DNA from 2 places in the Limosilactobacillus albertensis genome. Region 1 is predicted to be linked to the other one. Evidence: predicted binding sites of a transcription regulator. Region 1 holds the regulator's gene; the other holds the start of a gene.
The links. The regulator CtsR, encoded in region 1, represses protease genes until heat stress. The targets are predictions, from matches to a motif close to TTGGTCAAAAAAGGTCAAANA.

Region 1 (6,304 bases):
CTGACGAACTTTTCCGCATAAGTTGGTCATTACATCAAGATACAAAACTTCCTTGTCACTGAAATGGTGGTATAAGGCCGGTTGTGTAATGCCGATTTGCTTGGCAATATCCCGTGTAGAAGTTTCACCAAAACCTTTTTGTAAGAATAATTTTGTGGCGGTTTTCAAGATCGCTTGTCTCGTCTTTTCTAATTGTTCCGCACGCTTCATCTATTATTCATCCCCTATTTTTTGATTATTAATTATCTGATAAACACATTATAAGACTATAACTTATCTTTTGACAACTGTTTTAGAAAAATAATCATCAAATGTGATAAATGAGTGCTATTTAGCTGGCAAATTATCGTTATCATTAGAGAACATATCTGGCATAATCAGCATTATTACCGATGAAAAATTATCAGTTATATTTAATAACGTATTTAAAATTAAAATGATGATAATTCCCAATATTGGATCATCATCACTTAAAAATCTTACTTATTCAAATTTAATTCAACAGCTTTATCTTCGTCTGCTTTTTTTACCTTAAAAGTAATTTTTCCTTGGTGAGCGCCAACCGTAACATCGTCACCAACATTAATCTCACCGCTTAATAACCCTGTACTCAAATCATCTTCGACATAGTCCTGCAAAGCACGGCGTAATGGTCGCGCACCATAAGCAGGATCATACCCAAGTTTTGCAATTAAATCAATTGCGGCAGGGGTCACTTTTAAGTTAATCCCTTGTTCACTTACTCGCTTATTCAAGTCTGCAACCATTAACTTAACGATTTGGTGAAGTTCCTTCTTTTGTAGCGAATGGAAGATAATCGTTTCATAAATTCGGTTAATGAATTCGGGACGGAAGTAAAGTTTCATTTGCTGTTTAATAGCAGCTGACATCGCATTGTAGTCTTGGGACATATCTTTTGCTCCAAAGCCTACTTCCTTTTCATCTTGCAATTGGGTTGCTCCAAGATTTGAGGTCATAATAATGATCGTATTTCGAAAATCTACCCGTCGTCCTTTAGCATCGGTTAAGTACCCATCATCTAAAACTTGTAGTAGTAAATTAAATACGTCTGGGTGGGCCTTTTCAGCTTCATCTAATAAAACAACAGAGTATGGGTGCTGGCGTACTTTTTCGGTCAACTGACCGCCTTCATCATAGCCAACATATCCAGGAGCAGCCCCGATTAGACGACTAGTACTATACTTTTCCATATACTCAGACATGTCAATCCGAATCATATTATCTTCTGATCCGAAAATAGCTGCCGCCAGCGCTTTAGCTAACTCTGTCTTTCCTACCCCTGTTGGCCCTAAGAACATGAACGAACCGATTGGACGACTTGGATCCTTTAACCCGCTTCGTGCCCGCCGGATCGCTTTGGCCACTACCGCAACAGCTTCATCTTGCCCAATTACCCGTTGATGAAGAACTTTTTCAAGATTAACTAAGCGTTCACTTTCGCTCTTTTTTAACTGTGTCAACGGAACACCTGTCCATTCGGCAACAACTTGGGCAATATTTTCACCAGTTACCTTTAATTTATAATTTTGTGAATTTTTCTTTTGATTGCGCTGCTCTTTACGGTCAATCTTATCTTTAAGCGCTAATTCTTGTTGACGAAGCGTTGCTGCCTGATCAAAGTCTTGGTTATCAATTGCCTCTTCCTTCTGTGCCCGCAAGTCTTCTAACTGACTCTCAAGAGATGGTTGCCGGTTCTTTTTATCTTCAGCATCAATTCTGACCATTGCTGCCGACTCATCAATTAAATCAATTGCTTTGTCAGGCAGGAATCGATCAGAAATATAACGATCAGACAGTTTAACTGCTTGTTCTAATGCATCATCAGTAATCCTAGCATGGTGATGTTCTTCATATTTTGGTCTTAAGCCGCGTAGGATTTGGAGAGTTTGATCTGTCGTTGGTTCGTCTACTTGGACAGTCGCAAATCGCCGTTCAAGAGCGGCATCAGATTCAATATACTTTTGATACTCGTCAAGGGTCGTGGCACCAATTGTTTGCAATTCACCACGCGCCAATGCAGGTTTTAAGATATTTGAGGCATCAATAGCACCTTCTGCACCCCCAGCACCAATTAGCGTATGAAGCTCATCGATGAAAAGAATTACATGCCCATCAGTTTGAATCTCATCAATGACTTTCTTTAGCCGGTCCTCAAATTCACCACGATATTTAGTACCTGCAACTAATGATCCCATATCTAACATCATTAATCGTTTATTTGCCAGCTCATCTGGTACCTTTCCATCAACCATTCGCTGAGCTAAGCCTTCTGCAATCGCTGTCTTCCCTACTCCTGGTTCTCCAATTAGAACCGGATTATTTTTGGTACGACGGCTGAGAATTTGTTCTACACGTTTAACTTCTTTCTCTCGCCCAATAACAGGATCAAGGCGGCCATTACGGGCTAGTTCTGTCATATCCCGAGCTAATTTATCCAAAGTAGGTGTGCCATTTTGCTGAGGCCGTCGCCGTACTTGTTGCCGATTTGCCGACCGTTGCTGGTTATCGGCAATTCCTAATCGTCGTAAAATAACCTTCCTCATCTGCCGTGGCACAATATCTAGACTGTATAGAATACGCGAAGATAGGACGCTCTCATCAGCAATTAAAGCTAATAATAAGTGTTCAGTTCCTATCTTTAACGCATGCATTTGTTGGGCCTCTCTACCAGCTAGTGATAGTACCTGTTTTGCTTTAGGTGAATATGGTAGATAATCTGATGCTCCTAAGTTTTCCATCGTCCCATAACCAATTAGACGTTCAATTTCTTCACGAATATCATCACTGGTTACAGAAAATTGTTCAAAAATCTTATTAGCAATGCCATCTTTATCCATTGAGAGAGCAAGCAAAAGGTGTTCAGTGCCCACTGCTTGATGTTTAAAATATTTTGCTTGTTCCTGCGCAATTGCTAGAACATGCTTTGCACTTGGTGTGAACATATTATCCATGTACAGTCCCCCTTTTAACTCTCATAGCGTAGTCGGTTCAAGAATGATATTAGAATCCGTGCTCGAAGATGATCTTCAGCTTTACTATCACCGATTGATAAAGCTTGTTTGGATAATGCCACTAACATCAAATCACCTTCACGTCTTGTAATTACGTTTTCTTCATATAATGTACGAACAATATCAAAAGCATCACGCTCACGAACCGAATCGCCAATTGCTTGAATGAGTGAGTTTAGCACATTTACGTCATCAAGTAAATTAACCCGCTCAATTCGAATATATCCACCGCCACCACGCTTGCTTTTAACTAAATAACCATTTTGAATGGTAAATCGAGTCTTTATTACATAATTAATCTGTGATGGCACAACATCAAAATGATTGGCAATCTCAGAACGTCGAATCTCGACCTGTGCTGAATCACCAAGAATTTCTTTTAAATATGCTTCGATAATATCTGAAATACTTTTATTCTCCATTATATCACCTCGGCTTCTCTGACTAATCTTGACCATTATTTTACCACACTTTTAAAACCGACGCCTAATTCTCTGATTATCTTTACTGATTTTAAGAGAATAATAAAGACTAGTGAAACCTTCTCGCTTCACTAGCCTTTTAGAGAATTAAATATGAACTATTTTAATTATTTATTGTGAACAAAATCAACAACGTTACGACCAACAACCTTATTATCCTTAAGTTCTTGAATCATGTCGTTAATTTCACTTAACTTACGAGTCTTTACAATTGGGTGAACCTTACCTTCAGCACCGAATTGGAAACATTCAGCTAAGTCTTGACGAGTACCAACTAATGAACCCGCAACAATGATACCATCAAGAACAGTCTTAGCAATGTTAAGCTTCATGTCACCTTGTGGAAGGGCAACAGCAACTAACTTACCATCTGGACGAAGAGAGTCAACAGCTTGATCAAAGGCAGCCGTCGTTACAGCAGTAACTACAGCAGCATGAACACCGCCAACCTTTTCTTGAATTTGTTGATCAACATCACCATCATGACGGTTAATCAAAATTTCAGCACCATTTTCCTTAGCAGCTTGAAGCTTGTCAGGGTTACCATCAACGGCAATAACGTGAGCGCCAAAGACATTGTGAGCAAATTGGATACCTAAGTTACCCAAACCACCAGCACCAACAATGGATACCCATTGACCTGGCTTAATGTCAGCAACCTTTAATGCCTTGTACATAGTAACACCAGCACAAGTTAATGAAGTAGCTTCAACAGGGTCAAGGCCTTCTGGAACCTTAACAGCGTAATCAGCTGGAACAATACATTGTTCAGCCATTGCACCATCGGCAGTATAACCAGCGTTAAGAACGTTCCGACAAAGGGTCTCACGACCAGTCAAACAGTATTCACAGTGTCCACAGCCCTTAAAGAACCAAGCAATTGATACTCGGTCGCCAACTTTTAAGGAAGTAACGCCAGGGGCAACCTTGGATACACGACCAACACCTTCGTGTCCAATAATCCGACCTGGCTTCTTGCCAAAATCACCAGCAGCACAGTGAAGGTCAGTGTGGCATAAACCACAGTATTCCATATCAACTAATGCTTCGCCCGGCTTTAAATCCCGGAGCTGAACATCTTTAACAGTAACGTATCCATCTACTGGATCATTAATTACAGCAGCCTTCATAAGGTAAGATCTCCTTTAATAAACAAATTACTTTTTACAATGCTTATAGTACCATAACTCCTTGACAAATTTAAAGTGAAATTTTGCACATTTATAGAACCCGTCATGATACCACTACAATATATCTACTCTTAAATCATTAACAGATAAGGAACCACCGCTTCTAAACCAATGCAAATAAATTTGTACAGTAAATCACTTACAATTTATCACTAAAAATTTACTTTTAATAAAGTCAGTTATTCTATCTCCACGAGGAATGTTATAATTTATTTAACCATTCAAAGGAGTGATATCAATGGCTTATGGATATATCACCAAGCTAAATGAAAAAGTAGAACGTCGGCATGTCCGTTACAATAATCGTTACGGGATAGCTATTGCGGCCGATATTTATGCCCCTAAAAATTTAAAAGAGGACTAATTATTACCAGCAATTATTATCGGAGCCCCATACGGAAGTACCAAGGAACAAGCCGCAGCGGTTTACGCAAATAAATTTGCACAACTTGGTTTTATCACGTTGGCATTTGACCAAGTATATATGGGAGAATCTGCTGGTGAACCTCGGCACGTTGCATCTCCTGACTTGTACGCCGAATCCTTTAGTGCAGCAGTTGATTATTTAGGAACTAAAGCTGCACATGTTAATCGGGAACAAATTAGCGTAATTGGAATTAGTGGCGGCGCAGGATTTGCGATCAGCGCGGCAGCTGTTGATACACGAATTAAGTCGGTTGTTACTATTTCACTGTATGACATGACAGATATTCGTGAAATGGCCAACCTGGCACCAGAACAGCTATTCCAGCTTAAAGATCAATTATCTCGCCAGCGCTGGGATGACTTTGAAAATGGACAGCCCGATTATCACCCATCATTCCCTGAAACGCCATATGATAGTATCGATGATTTACCAAATCAGGATAATCTAACAAACGAATGGCTCCGTTTCTATGCTCTTAAGCGGGGATTCCATCCAAATGCCCGTGGAACTGCAACTACTACTTCTAACCTTGCAATGCTCGAATTTTCTGCCATGGATTACATTAAAGAAATTTCACCGCGACCAATTTTATTTGTCTATGGGGACAAGGCGCATTCACGGTCTTATTCCGAGCGAGCTTACTACCTTGCTGATCAGCCAAAGCAGAAACTCGTTATTGAAAATTGTGAACACATTGATCTCTATGACAACATGGAAAAAATTCCTGTTGAACAAATTGCAAAGTTTATAAAAGATAGTTTTAATAAATGATCTAAGACGTCAATTGGCACTCCTAATGCTAGTTGACGTTTTTATTTATTTACTTAATCACATAAGAACAATAGTTGAAGCTTCTCAGCACTATAAGCTATAATTTTAGCCATCCTACTTTTAATTTAACAAATAGACTCTTAGGGAGACTAAATTATGAAGGAACTCAAAGTTTTTCTAATATCATCAGCTATTTTATTTTTATTTGCTATTACATATTTTATCTTGATTCCCCTCAATCTTCATTACAATGCCTACTATTACGCAACCCATATGCCGCATAAAAGATATCAATACCCTTTTATTGCCGTAATAAACGTGCGATCTGATGACCCCCTCGCTCGAAAATACGTGCCAGGATACAAAGTCGAATATTTTGGAGATGTTCGAGAAGGTTTTAAT
Region 2 (6,304 bases), on a different contig from region 1:
TATAAGCCATTCCACCACCAATGATAATCTTATCTGCCTTATCAAGAAGGTTGTCAATAACACCAATCTTGTCAGAAACTTTAGCACCACCAAGGATAGCAACAAATGGTCGTTCAGGGTTATCCACAGCGTCACCTAAGAATTTAATTTCCTTTTCCATTAAGTAACCGGCAGCGGCCTTACCAGGCATGTTTGTAGCAATTCCAACATTTGATGCATGTTTACGGTGTGCAGTACCAAAAGCATCATTTACGAATACATCGCCGAGTGATGCCCAGTACTTGCCTAATTCTGGATCATTACCAGATTCACGCTTTACATATTCGCCATCCTTAACATCTTCGTAACGAGTGTTTTGAACAAGCAAAACATCACCGTTCTTCATGTTATCAATGGCATCTTCTAATTGCTTGCCTTCAGTAACCGGAACAAATGTTACTGGCTTGTTAAGCAAGTTTGAAAGGCGCTCAGCAACTGGACGAAGAGAAAGGCCTGGCTTATCTTCTTCTTTCTTAATCCGGCCAAGGTGTGAGAATAAGATTGCCCGGCCACCATTATCAATTACATACTTAATAGTTGGTAAAGCGGCAACGATTCGGTTGTCATCACCAACTACGCCGTCTTTAATTGGTACATTAAAGTCGACACGCATTAATACTTTCTTGCCTTCTAAAGGAAGGTCTTCAACAGTTAATTTAGCCATGTATATTTTCCTCCTCTTTTATCAAAAAAGGTGAGCGGAGTTTTCCTCCTCCCACCTTAATCAATTAGTTTAATTTTACTTCAAATTAAAGAGTAGCAAAGTGAAGTAAAGTACGGATCATGTTGCTAGTGAAACCGTATTCGTTGTCGTACCAAGCAACAGTCTTAACTAATTGTGAGCCATCTTCACCTTCCATAATTTCAGTTTGGGAAGGATCGAATACTGAACCGAATGTTGAACCGATAATATCAGTTGAAACAATTTCGTCTTCAGTGTAACCGTAAGCATCGTTACCTTCAGTAGCCTTCTTCATTGCATCGTTAATTTGGTCAACAGTAACCTTCTTGTCCAAGATTGAAACAAGTTCAGTTAATGAACCATCAACAACACCAACACGTTGTGCGTGACCTGAAAGCTTACCGTTTAATTCAGGGATAACTAAACCAATAGCCTTAGCAGCACCACTTGAGTGAGGAATAGTGTTAACACTTGCAGTACGGTTGTTACGCATCTTCTTACCACGAGGGCCGTCAAGGATAGCTTGAGTTGAAGTAAATGCGTGAACAGTAGTCATAGTACCAACCTTAACACCAAATTCGTCATTTAAGACCTTAGCCATTGGTGCAAGACAGTTAGTAGTACATGAACCAGCTGAAACGATAACATCATCCTTAGTCAAGGTGTCAAGGTTAACACCAGGAACAACAGTTGGGATGTTACCAGCAGGTGCTGAAATCAATACACGCTTTGCACCAGCGTCAATGTGTGCTTGTGACTTTTCAGCAGAAGTGTAGAAACCAGTACATTCAAGGACAAAGTCAACGCCATCGTTCTTTACCCAAGGAATGTTACGAGCATCACGTTCAGCATATACAGGGTATTCCTTACCATCAACAACAATACCAGTATCAGTAGCTGAAACTTCACCAGGGAACTTACCATGAGTTGAGTCATACTTAAGTAAGTATGCCAACATGGAAGGAGTAGTCAAATCGTTGATTGCAACAACTTCAATATCATTTGTGTTGAGTTCGTGAATCCGACGAAATGCTAAACGACCAATACGGCCAAAACCGTTAATACCAATTTTTACAGTCATACTGCAAATTCCTCCTTTAGGAAAAACATAAATTAGTGTACTTGCTTAGTTTATCACATTACATCAGCATCGCAACTGTCAACCATTGTAAGTGACGCAGTGGTAAGGTCTAAGCAATATACAACTCCTACGATACTTATGATACCATCTTCAAAAAAATTGTCTATTCAATCACAACATTTTTCTGATGTAAGCGTTATTTTGATTAAATTTTTCAAATAATCCTTGCAATCCATTATAATTTAAGATAGTATAATATTTGTTGACGCGCCCTTAGTGTAATGGATCGCACGTGAGATTCCGGTTCTCGAGATCCGAGTTCGACTCTCGGGGGGCGCATTCTGTGAGGCTGCTATAGCCTCTTTTTTATTTTTAAATTTTATATATAAAAATAATCCCTATATCTAGGAAAAAGCCTAAATATAGGGATTTATGTTTAATTAAACTTATTAAGTATTACTTTAATTTTGAATTATTTTCCATTACGCCATCAAGCAAACCGTAATCTACCGCTTCCTGTGCCGTTAAGTAATGGTCACGTTCAGTATCAGCCTGAATCTTTTCAATTGGCTGACCAGAATTCTTAGCTAAAATGCCATTAAGCATCTTTCTAGTCTTCAAAATTTCAGTAGCAGCAATTTCAATTTCAGTTTGCTGACCTTGTGCTCCACCAGATGGCTGGTGAATCAGAACTTGTGAGTGCGGTAACCCAAAACGCTTCCCCTTAGCACCAGATGATACTAACACACTGGCCATAGAAGCAGCCATTCCGATGACGATAGTTTGAACATCAGCCTTAATAAAGTTCATGGTGTCGTAAATTGCCATTCCTGAGGTAACAACTCCACCAGGTGAATTAATGTATAAATAAATGTCTTTAGTTGAATCTTGCGCATCAAGGAATAGAAGCTGCGCAACAATTGAATTTGCCATTTCGTCTTCAATTGGACCGGAAAGCATAATAATGCGGTCCTTCAGAAGCCGTGAGTAAATGTCATAAGCACGTTCACCACGTGATGATTGCTCAATGACAGTAGGAACTAAATTCATAATATGGCCTCCTTAAGTTAATTAGCACTCGTTAGTCTTGTATGCTAACGGATAATAATACTATACTCGATTGGTCAAAAAAGGTCAAATGTTTTAACCTTTATTTAATATTTTTGTAAAAATAAAGACCATGCATTAAGCTGCATGATCTTTTTTATGAATTACTTTTCTTCAGCTGGCTTTTCCTTAGCCCACTTACGAATAGCTTCAATCTTCTTTTCTTTTAATGCTCGCTTGTACTTTGAAGCGATTGGGCGACGGCCTTGTACGCCGTATGGGTGTGCTTTACGCATGTGTATTTGCCTCCTTTTATATTAAACGTAAATTAATTAACGTTCCAATTATACCGGGCATCGTTTTAAAAAGCAAGTCTCTCTAAATTTCAAAAAATAAGTCTTCTCAAGAAAAAATTAAGAAATATTTTATTGGAATTGTTAAACGATTATCTTTACTATTGCCTTAGCTTTTCAGCCAATTGACCTATACCAATTTTAATCAACGCCTACCAAACGTTACAATTAAAAGATTTACATTTTAGACCAATTAGGGTATGATACAGAGTATAGACATGAGAAATAAAGTAATGGTGTAAGACCGAGGAGGATATAACTATGTCAGTAAATACCTTAAACATTTTTAACGTTACCACAAATTGGAATGAATTAGATCAAGAATGTGCCGCTACAGAATTAGCATTGATTAGTGAAAGCATTAATAAAAAATAGGTTTTCTTTTTTATAAAAAGGCCTTTAGCATACCCTGTCATTCAAGGATGAAGATATGCTAAAGGCTTTTATTATTTTACTTGTGAAGCACGCAATTCATCAGCGTATGCATTTAATTTGCGTAGACGATGGTTAACCCCTGACTTTGAAATTGGCCCCCCTGGTACTAATTCGCCTAGTTCTTTTAAGCTTACTTCTTGATGGGCAAGCCGCGTTTCAGCTATTTCTCTTAATTTATCAGGCAAACTGCTAAGTCCGACACGTGAATCAATAAATTCAATATTTTCAATCTGCCGGGTAGAAGCATTGGCAATTTTGTTTAGGTTAGCATTTTCACAGTTCACCAATCGATTAACAGAGTTTCGCATATCGCGTACAATTCGTACATTTTCAAATTGTAGCATGGAATTTGTTGCCCCGATTAGTGACATAAAATTTGCAATTTTTTCTGCTTCTTTTAGATAAACAATGAATCCGCTTCGTCGTGCCGTTGTCTGCGCATTTAAGCCAAATTTGTTTATCATTTGGGCAATCATTTCGTTGTGTTCTTCATATAAAGAATAGATTTCCAAATGGTAACGTGAAGTTTCAGGATTATTAACCGATCCTCCCGCAAGAAAGGCCCCCCGCAAATAAGACCGCACCATCCATTCATCTTTAAGCAGCTCGACTGGTACCTGTTCTTTAATCTGGAAGTTTTGTAGAATTCCTAAATCATCTAAAACATGCTGGGCATGGTAACGCAAACGGACAATATACTGATTATTTTTCTTTAATTTCATCTTTCGCCGTACTACAATTTCACTTTCTACCCCGTAAAACTGTTTTAGCAGTGAATAGATTCGACGTGCAATAGCAGGATTTTCAGTCTGCACGTTAAGTATCAATTGCCGATCAGCAATCCCAATTGATCCATTCATCCGAATAAGCGCCATTAGCTCAGCTTTTGCATTGTCACGATGAACTTTTATTCCTGTTAATTCTTTTTTTACCTCGCTCGCGTATGACACTTAGCATCTGCCTCCTTATTAATCGTGGACCTGATGAAGCCGGTTCATTAATTCTGCCACTACCTTATCTCGATCATGAAATGCCCCGTTATCTTTAAGGCGTAAGAAATTAGAACTAATTACCCGGCAGCCTTGCGCACGTAATCCGCGAAAATCATGCTTAACCGGTTGAGAAATTTCGTTCCATTCTTGGAAGTCAAGATAATTAGCAGGAACTGGTTGAATATTAACTAAGACCGTATCAATAAAGTTTTTCCCAAGATGTTGATTTAGGACACGGACATGATCAGCATCAGTAAAATTATCAGTTTCGCCTTTCTGCGTCATAATATTACAAATATATATTACTTCAGCTTTGCTCTCACATACCGCTTGTCCTACCTCAGAAATCATAAGGTTGGGAAGAATACTTGTAAATAAACTACCAGGACCGATAACAATTTGATCAGCATTTTTAATTGCGGTCAAAACCTCAGAAACAGGTCGTGCAGGATGACCATCATTATCGGCAGAAGGGGTTACCCATACTCGTTTAATCTGTTTATGAGCTGCCGTTATCTCTGATTCACCGCTTAATTTTGTTCCATCTGTAAATTCAGCATTTAATGTTAACGGTTCATTAGCGACTGGATAAATGTGACCATTAATTTTCATCATTTCAGATAGTTCTTGAACTGCTGTAAAAATACCGCCTTTCATTTCAGATAAAGCTGAAATAATCAAATTACCGATTGCATGGCCGGCAAAGAATTGATCACTACTCTTAAAGCGGTATTGGAAAATATCAAGTTCAAGATCCGGCAATTCCGATAGTGCAACTAAAACATTGCGAATATCACCAGGTGGCACAACATTAATATAATTACGTAATATTCCTGATGAACCGCCATCGTCAGCAACGGTCACAACCGCTGTAACATCAGCATCTTGATCTCGTAATCCGCGCAAAACAACTGGGAGTCCAGTTCCACCACCGATTACTACAATCTTTGGTTTATGCAACATAATCAAAACTCCTCTTTACTTCGCCTTTTCAACGTCCCGATGGTAAGTATTAACCTTATACCCATCAGTTTTTAAATCAGCAGATATTTTATTAGCAATTGTCACTGACCGATGTTGACCACCGGTACACCCAATTGCAATTGTTAAACTACTCTTGCCTTCACGAATATACCCTGGCAGAGATATTTCTAAGAGTGAACGCAAGTGTTGATAAAATTCTTTAGCAAGCGGACTCTGCATTACATATTCTTGAACCACCTTATCATTCCCGGTTAGGTGCTTTAATTCCGGGATATAAAATGGGTTAGGCAAAAAGCGAACATCCATTACAATATCAGCATCAAGCGGTAACCCGTACTTAAAGCCAAATGACATTATCTCAACATAAAAATCACTGCCTTCACCATGACCAAAAAGCTTATTTAGCCGTAATTTCAGGTTACGAGGCGTTATATTCGTTGTGTCAATTACAATATCAGCTTGACTCTTGAGGTCAGCAGATAGCTTTCGTTCTAATTCAACCCCATCTAAAATTCGACCATGCGGTGACAATGGATGTGACCGACGAGTTTCTTTATAACGGGAAATTAACGTAACGTCATTTGCATCAAGGAATAATAACTTAACATCTAAATCAGAACGTTGCTTTAGCTTTTCAAAATTTGGTAGAACTTCATCGTAAAAGCCCCGCGAACGCATATCCATCACCATA

Region 2: a site for CtsR is predicted at 2,923-2,943, ahead of clpP (ATP-dependent Clp endopeptidase proteolytic subunit ClpP). Genes of this name have one in related genera too.

What each region holds. Positions count from the first base shown of each region.
Region 1 is NZ_JACIVD010000065.1:88,422-94,725, reverse strand. Features, by position in the region: gene H5S41_RS07085 (TetR/AcrR family transcriptional regulator) at 1-210, opposite strand, end outside; gene H5S41_RS07080 (ATP-dependent Clp protease ATP-binding subunit) at 480-2,972, opposite strand; gene H5S41_RS07075 (CtsR family transcriptional regulator) at 2,987-3,454, opposite strand; gene adhP (alcohol dehydrogenase AdhP) at 3,622-4,644, opposite strand; gene H5S41_RS11965 (hypothetical protein) at 4,943-5,068, shown strand; gene H5S41_RS07065 (alpha/beta hydrolase) at 5,081-5,902, shown strand; gene H5S41_RS07060 (hypothetical protein) at 6,059-6,304, shown strand, end outside.
Region 2 is NZ_JACIVD010000044.1:64,674-70,977, reverse strand. Features, by position in the region: gene H5S41_RS01080 (phosphoglycerate kinase) at 1-703, opposite strand, end outside; gene gap (type I glyceraldehyde-3-phosphate dehydrogenase) at 789-1,802, opposite strand; tRNA gene H5S41_RS01070 (tRNA-Arg) at 2,070-2,141, shown strand; gene clpP (ATP-dependent Clp endopeptidase proteolytic subunit ClpP) at 2,259-2,852, opposite strand; gene H5S41_RS11860 (hypothetical protein) at 3,014-3,145, opposite strand; gene whiA (DNA-binding protein WhiA) at 3,649-4,587, opposite strand; gene mgfK (gluconeogenesis morphogenetic factor MgfK) at 4,606-5,592, opposite strand; gene rapZ (RNase adapter RapZ) at 5,608-6,304, opposite strand, start outside.